4 regions of the Alteromonas sp. KUL150 genome follow, and region 1 is predicted to be linked to each of the others. Evidence: predicted binding sites of a transcription regulator. Region 1 holds the regulator's gene; each other region holds the start of a gene.
The links. Region 1 encodes LexA, which represses DNA repair genes until DNA is damaged. Its sites were predicted from a motif close to TACTGTATNNNNATACAGTA; they were not measured.

Region 1 (2,188 bases):
AGTATGAGAAAGGGGATAACTGTCCATGCAATTTCCACTTTTACATTTTCATGGAAATTTGCTGGCTTGGCGCCTCGAGATTTTCTATGTAAATACATAGAAACAAACATTACGCCAAAAACCACTACCGCAATGCCGACGCAAATGAAAAACATCAGCATATGAAGGTCATATACTTGGCCACTGATATCGGTCGCGCCGCGCCTCAAGTTCAATGAAGAAACTTCTTCTGCCGTTTCCTGTGCGAAAAGCAATGAAGAGAAAAGCAAAGCTGATATGGTTGCACACCACTTTGCCAATATGGTCGTTTGTTGTTTCACTCAGCACCTCCGTAATGGTAGGACTGAAGACGCCTTCTCTGAGCGCGATACCCTACCAAATGAATTGCGAACGCTTGACCCTTTACCTCAACTTGTAAAACAAATTTAGAGTCATTGTTATTATTTTGTTAATCTCTGTATAAGAATTGCTCAATAATGTCGCGCCGTCTAGTCTTTTCTATTAAAAATTTAATGAAACGGTCAAAATTTAATCATTTGAGAATTGCATAGCATGACATAAGGCGAGTAACGTTGAGGCCGCCATAACTTGATGGGCGTTGAGATTAAACGCTCATTTTGAACACGGGGTCGGCGATACTTTTATTCTAAATTACTAAAAAATAGGAAAGTATTTAGCGAGTAAACATCACTTTCAAACAGCGCTCGAATTCGGAATTGACTGTCTCAGCAACAAATAGCAATTTCAATACCGGCGAAATTAATCAAAAATAGAGCAGTAATGCTGAGTACTTTTACCAAGACATTAAACCCTAAGTTGCCAATACGATGAGTGGGGAGGGGATAAAGAGGCATAAAAAAAGCGGCTAATGCGCCGCTTTTAATCAAAGTTGCTAAAACCTTACATCCAGTCTGCGTTTCTAATAACGCCCACCGCGATACCTTCAATGGCAAACGGCTCGTTAGCGAGATCAACTTTAATTGGCGCAAACTCTTCATTTTCAGCATGTAGCAATACTTCACGGCCTCGCCTTTCCAAGCGCTTAACCGTAACATCTTCGTCTACACGGGCAACAACAACCTGACCATTGTGAACATCCGTCGTGCGATGAACCGCTAGCAAATCTCCGTCTAAAATACCGATGTCCTTCATGCTCATGCCGTTTACACGAAGTAAAAAGTCAGCCTGAGGCTTGAACAACGCTGGGTCTACCTTATAGTGCGATTCGACATGCTCTTGCGCCAGAATAGGCTCACCAGCGGCAACGCGCCCTATAAGCGGCAAACCTTCTTCCTCAGCCGCTTCACTCTCAAGAGGAATATTTAGCTTGATGCCTCGGGACGTGCCCGGAAGAATTTCTATCACGCCTTTTCGCGCCAGCGCCTTTAAATGTTCTTCGGCTGCATTAGCAGATCGGAAGCCAAGTTGACGAGCAATTTCAGCACGGGTAGGCGGCATACCCGTTTCTTGCATAGTTGTCTTGATTAGTTCTAAAACTTCAGTTTGTCGAGCTGTGAGTGGGCGCATAAAAGACCTGTCTGTTCATACAGTTCCTGTAAGTATATACACCTAAAAACAAATAACAAGCACTTGCCTTGTCTTTTGCCCTTAACTCACCCAAACCACCTTGTTTCTTCCTTTTTCTTTCGCTAAATACAGTGATTTATCGGCATCAGATAAAAGCGAGCTAAAGTCTATGCCAAACGTGTCCTCAATGAATGCAGCCCCTATACTAATAGTTAGGCTTATTTTGTCCGATTCATAGGTGAGCGTGCTTTCCTCAACAGCGATGCGCAAAGCCTCTAATTGGACATGTATTTCTTCTTTGGTTTCACCAAAAACGACGAGCGCAAACTCCTCCCCACCAAGTCGCGCTACCACGCCAGGCGCCTGATTTTGTTTAGCAATCTTACCTGCAATCATGATAAGCGCTTGATCGCCGGCATCGTGCCCGTAGGTGTCGTTAACCTTTTTAAAATGATCCACGTCGATGATGGCAACGCAGCCACTGCCGTGCCTTTGTAACACCGTATCACATTCATCTAAAAAAGCACGGCGGTTGTACAACCCTGTTAAAGAGTCGGTCATCGCTAACCGGCGCAGCTTTTCTTCTGCAATGGCTCTTCCTTCTTCTTGCTCGACAGCATAGAAAAGCCCTGCAAGGGCGTCTAACAGGGGCTGTAAAAAC
Region 2 (2,188 bases), on a different contig from region 1:
TTTTTATTTTAGAACAACACATAAATACGTTTATAGAAAAGCAAAAGGCAAAATAAGATGTTCGTTGCATTTGGTGTTATTGGATTACTTATCCTGTTTTTAATTTACTTGGTACTGCGAACGCAGAACTTACAAAAAGAATTGGCGCTATTGCGCCATTCAAATAAGCAAACCAGCAGCAAAGTAACTTATGCTTATCGCAATCTTGTTCTCGTCACAGACGCATTAGAAAAGAACTTTACTGCACGCGTAGAAAGTGATTATAAAAGTCGTCTTATCGAACAATCGCACTATCAAATACTTCACTCGCTAATGCGAAATTTCTCGACCATTGTAATGGCGTGCTGTGAGAAAGGTATGTCGCTTGAAGAGTCTTTAAATAAAGCGTTGCTGAATGAGGACGTAACGCTTGAAGAGGTTCGCGATATGGTAAAAACACTGCCCAGCAATGTGCGCATGGTATGGGCAAAAAATACAGCAGATGGTTTTATCGCGTTTTGCCAAACGGTTACTGCACCGATAAATACTACTAAAGCCAATCAATCTGCAGCGGCCTTACAAGAAAGCTAGTTCTGCTTACTGATTAACACAAGTAGAGCGTTATCAGGGCCTGGCGGCTCTTTGCTGTATGGTAAAGAGCAGCAGGCCTTAATAGCTGTTTTGTCTTGAATTGAAAATTTAAATACTCGTCTGCCCCTTGACACCTCCCTTCTTCTTAAAGATTTAATCTTTTACCTTTTCAAACTAATCAATAAGTTAGCATTAAAAGCTTCAAGGCTTGAGCCTTTAATCTTGAAAAGGATCATTGCTGCACTATAATACTGTATATAAATACAGTTCATTTTGAGTGCTATGAATAAACCGTTATCCATGCTTAACAACCACCCTCATATTTGGCGGGCCAGAGAACAAAAGCAAAATGAAACAAAGTTTTCATTAGGTTTTCCGCTATTAGATAAAGCGCTTAACGGTGGCGTTGCTTCTACAGGCTTAGTACGTATAGCTTCTCTAACGGGCGTTGGTGAACTCTCATTGTTTAAAGACGTAATATGCCTGCATCGTACTCATAAACTCGTTGTATTTATCAATCCTCCAGGGCGTTTGCAGTCGCCGTGGTTAGAAAATTTAGGCCTTAAGACGCAACAAGTACTTGTAGTAAAAACGCATACACAGCAAGAGTCCTTGTGGGCGGCAGAGCAATGCCTAAAAAGTACAGCTTGTCATTGCGTGGTGCTGTGGAGTAATGCAATAAGCCAAAAGGAAGCCCGCCGTTTACAGGTAGCTGCGACGCATAATGATGCCCTATGCTTGCTTTATACTCCGGTGCATCCGCCGCTGTCATCGTCAAGTAAACAACAAAACAGACCATTAAGCAGCGCCCAAGCTTATAGCGACGATGCGCTACCTATTACTTTAGATCTTTATCTGCAAGGAACCTCGCACGCTTTATCGGTAAATATTCGCAAACAGCGTCATGGATGGCCTAAAGATAACATTGTTATTTCACACAAATGGACGCCTGATAATAACGCCATTAAGTGGGCAATGACGCACAATACGCTTTCTGATCAGGCGCTACACTCTGTGAGCTGACCATGCTATGGGCTTATATTTACTGCTACCAACTTACTTTAGATAGTCATAATAGAGCGACTAGGCGCAAAGCTGCGCATTATCAAGAGTCTTGTAATGATGCTAACAATAAAGGTTCGTCACTACCTTTAAGCACACCCGTTGTCGTCTACTGCAGTAAGATAAATAAAATTGTTCAATGCAATGATATTGCAAAGAAAGAAGGCATTGAAATCGGGCATGGTTTAGCGCAAGCGGCTGCACTATGCCCTTATGTACATGTACTGCCTTTCAATGAAGAAAACGAAAGACATATGCTAACGCAGTTAGCACATCGGCTTTATCCGCTGGCATCAGACATTGTGCTAGATAGTCACACATCTGCAGGCGGACTAGCTATAAGATTAGATAATTTAATCCATTACTACGGTGGCCATGAGCCTCTATGGAAAACCCTCACGCAGGCGTTATCGGAGTCTGATGTTCGTTACCACTTTGGCTGTGCGTGGACAATAGAAGCGGCAAAGGTACTGGCACTTCAAAAGTACAGCACTTACGTATATACACTTGATGACATAAAAAAAGCGTTAAATGCATGCCCTCTTTCTCTTACTGC
Region 3 (2,188 bases), on a different contig from region 1:
CAGCTGCTTTGACAGGTCATGTGAAATATCGAGTTCAACCGGCAACCCCTTACCTACCCGACTATGAGTAAAGTCCATTGCATCTTCTATCAAGCGCGTCATTCTTTGCACGCTATTTTTCATTCGTGAAACAGCTTTAAATACTGGGACTTGTATTGTGCTAGCTATTTCACTGTCTTTTATAACATCGTCTAAAAAGTTAATACCAATTTGAATTGAAGACAAAGGCGTACGAATATCATGACCTAATATAGCGATGTACTGCTCTTGCAGACGCGTCATCTTTTTCGCATCGTCAAGTTGAGCATAGGTTTGCTCGATATGGTCACTCAACAGTATTTGATTTGAGATAAGTTTCGCAAACGCACTTATTTGGCCATGAACTTTTTCGTTGCGAAGCTCTCTTGGCTCAGGATCTAGACCGCACAAGGTACCGAAGAACTCGCCATTTGCATCAAAGATAGGATAAGAGAAGTAACTTTCGAATCCGTACATTATAGGTATTGGATTGTCGCGGTATTCTTTGTCAGCAGATGCGTGATTTATCACGATTTCTTTTTTACTCGCGCGCACCGTACGACAAAATGTTGTGTCTATTTCTAAGTGATCGCCCGGCATTAGCCCAAAATCTGCTTTATCTAAGACAGCGCACATGGTCCATGCTTGCTCGGTTACCCTGGCGACACAAATAAAACGAAGCCGCAAGCTACTTGCCAATATTTGCATGATGTGTGGGATGGCATCTATTGACACTATCGCCTGAATATCTCTTTGAATTTCCGTGCTCATATCAGTCGCCTTATTAATTCCTTTAATGGGATAAAACAAAGTCGTGTCCGTCTATCCTGTTTGAGCCTTTGAGCCAATGGCACTAATAAATGCCATACTGATTGAACCAACGAAGGTAGTCTTGTAATCAAAAAAATTAATCTATTTTGACTAAAGTATAATACTTGAGTCTATCAACATTATTAAGCAAAATATTTTACCAGTTACTGTTTATTTATACAGTAACATGCTGTACAGTTTTTACGTCTTAAATAAATAGGGGACCTACCATGGCCATTACCACACAGTATGTTGTTACGCACAAAGGGGTAGAAAAATTGGTAACTACCGACAAAAAAGAAGCCGATCAGTACGATAAAATGCTTGATGCAGCAGACAACTTAGCAAGCTATATTTACGCTAAAGGCATTAAACTAGAAGACAGCGTCGTAGAAGAGTTGACAATTATGCTGTCGAAAAACAAAGATAAAATTAGCAAGATATTCAAAGGCGCCACAGCTGAAAGCGTACTTGAAGACGAGAGCGCAGAAGTGGTAAAGCTTCAGGCTAACGGCTAGTAAATTTAAGCTTTCCGATTTACTACGTCTTTAATACAAGCGAATAATAAAAGCTAATACCGCTTATGATGATGTTATTTGATAACATTACCATAAAGCGGTAACTTATTTACGGCTGCGATGAACTGCTGCTTCATCTCTGCTTATTCTAATTTTTTGACGTGTAGACGGGTCGAGCGAAACGTGGATTTAAGTGAACAAAAGCAAAGAGTTCAACACAGAGAAGTTGAGTTTACTACCGCTATTGAAGTAACTAACTTACAGTTCGCGTATTCTAAAAAGAGTAAACCCATACTCGATATCAAGAAATGGCAGATCTCGAAAGGAGAGCATATATTTCTCTCTGGCCCTTCCGGTAGTGGTAAAAGTACCCTGCTAAACCTGCTATGCGGCACGCTAACACCATCAAAGGGTAAAATTTCGTTATTAGAGCAGCCATTCTCTTCGTTATCTAACCGACAAAGAGACACATTTCGAGCGCGCAATATTGGCGTAGTATTTCAGCAGTTCAATCTCATTCCTTATCTTTCTGTTGCGCAAAACATTAACGCTGCGGTCTATTTTGCTAATGAAGGGAGCGTCAAAAATACTAAAGAGGTTACAGCTGCAACTTATCAACTGCTGAACCGGCTTCAGTTATCAGATAGTTTGCTACACGCCAAAGCCGATGCTCTCAGCATTGGTCAACAACAGCGTGTAGCAATAGCCCGTGCGCTTATTAACGACCCACAATTACTGATTATCGATGAGCCAACATCAGCATTAGACACTGACGCAAGGGACAGCTTTATGTCGTTGCTAAAAGACGTTGCGGCCGACAGTACTATGATATTTGTAAGTCA
Region 4 (2,188 bases), on a different contig from region 1:
CCTTCTCACACTGCAGCGGGGAAAATTTGATGATCATCTTCAAAAAATAGACCGCGACTTTGACATAAGTATCTTTGGAAAAATTGTTAACGCCAGAATAAGCGCAATAGATGGAAAGTTAATAGACGCAAAGCGACATTTAGCCTTGTCTCAAAATTTACTAGATGAAAAGTACACCGACGTTCCTACAGCTTATATCCCTGATAGTATAAATGTGATGTTTAAATTGGGTGAATTCGATGACGCGGTTCAGTTAAACGCGTTACTAGAATCACGGGGCGATCAGCTCGACCAAAATAGTGCGATTATGCTAAGAAAACAGTCTCAAGACGCGCAAAAAAGCCTAGCCAGCTATCAGCAGTTCAATCGCGAGGGTATTCAACATTACCAAGAAAAGGACTATGAGCGAGCTAAGGCATCATTTGCCCTTGCTCAAGGCTTTGCACCTGTTAATACCGGTGTTGCACTCAACCTACTTCAATGTCTTCTTCAAATAGCGTTGAAAGAGGGTAAAGCCGATGCAAACTTGATTAATGAGTGTAAGCGTTTATTTAAGTTAATAGACGACATGACGCTCAAAGCACCCTATAAAGAGAAATACGTCAATCTTCGAGACGAACTCTCACAATACATCGGTTTTTAGGCTATTCATCAATCCCTTGACTTTTATTTCACTAGGACAATCTTAAGCCCACTTATCAACCTCTATTACTAAACATTCGCTCAACGGGTTTTACTGCTTTCCCTCCAGATAAACATAACACATTTGTACTGTATATATATACATGTTATAACGCGAGTGGTTATTTCTTAAATAAAATATGTCAGCAAAATGTTTAGGTGAGATATCTCTACATCTGCTTTTGCTAAGAGGAAGTTTAATCTGCAATGCATGACAAACTGATACAAAAACTCGAAATTCTTTCAGACGCCGCTAAGTATGATGCGTCCTGTGCAAGCGGCTCAGCAGGTAAGCGTCAGGCAGGCAAAACTGATAAAACCGGTATAGGCTCGCTAACTGGTGGCTCAGGTATATGCCATAGTTTTACCCCAGATGGACGATGTGTATCACTATTGAAAATATTAATGACGAATTATTGTATCTACGACTGCCACTATTGCATCAATAGAGTATCTAGCAATGTACGACGTGCCCGTTTCTCAGTGAAGGAGACGGTAGATTTAACCCTTAATTTTTATAAACGTAACTACATCGAAGGCTTATTTCTTAGCTCCGGTATTGTTGGCTCACCAGATTTAACAATGGAAAGTATGGTGCGCATTGCTAAATCCCTGCGTCTCGATCACGGGTTCAAGGGCTACATACACCTTAAAACCATTCCAAACGCCTCGCCCGAATTACAGGCTGAGGCCGGTTTATATGCAGATAGATTAAGTATAAACGTCGAGATGCCAACCCAACCTTCATTAAATAAATATGCTCCAGAGAAAGACCTTGGCGCGATTCATGGGGCGATGAATACGCTTAAAGACAAAATAACGGAACATAATGTCGATAAAACACACTCGGGCAAACGCCCTCCTCGCTTTGCGCCTGGTGGACAGTCGACCCAAATGATCATTGGTGCGGATGATTCGAATGACAAAATCATTTTGGGAACCAGCGTTAAACTCTATAGCGAACAAAAGCTACGTCGGGTTTATTACTCTGCATTTTCCCCCATACCTGACGCCTCACAAGTTTTACCTTTGAAACCAGCGCCTTTAATACGTGAACATCGTCTCTATCAAGCTGACTGGCTTCTGCGTTTTTATGGATTTACCCTCGATGAAATTGTTCATGATGAAATGCTGGATATGGATCACGACCCCAAGCTCGCATGGGCATTGCGAAATCGCCATATATTTCCAATCGATTTAAACAAAGCCGATAAAATGCTTCTGTTACGAGTACCAGGGCTTGGTGCTCGTACAGTTCAAAAAATTCTCTCGATTCGTCGTCATACCAAATTAAATTGGATAGACCTTACTAAAATGCGGCTGCCTCTAAAAAAGTTAAAACCGTTCATCAGCGTGGGTGACTACTCACCGAACATTCACTTACTCGATAGCAATAATTTTGAACTTCTATTTAAACAGCCTAAGCAATTTGAGTTATTTGGTGGGTAAATGAAATTTATGTTAGCAGCTTCTAATTTAGTTTCGAAGGTAGTGCCAGAATGAAGAC

Region 2: a site for LexA is predicted at 820-839, ahead of GVO62_RS07110 (recombinase RecA). Genes of this name have one in related genera too.
Region 3: a site for LexA is predicted at 994-1,013, ahead of GVO62_RS14060 (YebG family protein). Genes of this name have one in related genera too.
Region 4: a site for LexA is predicted at 770-789, ahead of GVO62_RS09745 (putative DNA modification/repair radical SAM protein). Genes of this name have one in related genera too.

Annotation. Positions count from the first base shown of each region.
Region 1 is NZ_BLIJ01000037.1:116,325-118,512, forward strand. Features, by position in the region: gene coxB (cytochrome c oxidase subunit II) at 1-320, opposite strand, end outside; gene lexA (transcriptional repressor LexA) at 901-1,527, opposite strand; gene GVO62_RS08995 (sensor domain-containing diguanylate cyclase) at 1,609-2,188, opposite strand, start outside.
Region 2 is NZ_BLIJ01000032.1:25,348-27,535, forward strand. Features, by position in the region: gene GVO62_RS07100 (DUF885 domain-containing protein) at 1-56, shown strand, start outside; gene GVO62_RS07105 (hypothetical protein) at 58-570, shown strand; gene GVO62_RS07110 (recombinase RecA) at 853-1,593, shown strand; gene GVO62_RS07115 (Y-family DNA polymerase) at 1,596-2,188, shown strand, end outside.
Region 3 is NZ_BLIJ01000060.1:56,361-58,548, forward strand. Features, by position in the region: gene GVO62_RS14055 (GAF domain-containing sensor histidine kinase) at 1-789, opposite strand, end outside; gene GVO62_RS14060 (YebG family protein) at 1,059-1,346, shown strand; gene GVO62_RS14065 (ABC transporter ATP-binding protein) at 1,530-2,188, shown strand, end outside.
Region 4 is NZ_BLIJ01000040.1:37,226-39,413, reverse strand. Features, by position in the region: gene GVO62_RS09750 (response regulator) at 1-643, shown strand, start outside; gene GVO62_RS09745 (putative DNA modification/repair radical SAM protein) at 889-2,130, shown strand; gene GVO62_RS09740 (TIGR03915 family putative DNA repair protein) at 2,181-2,188, shown strand, end outside.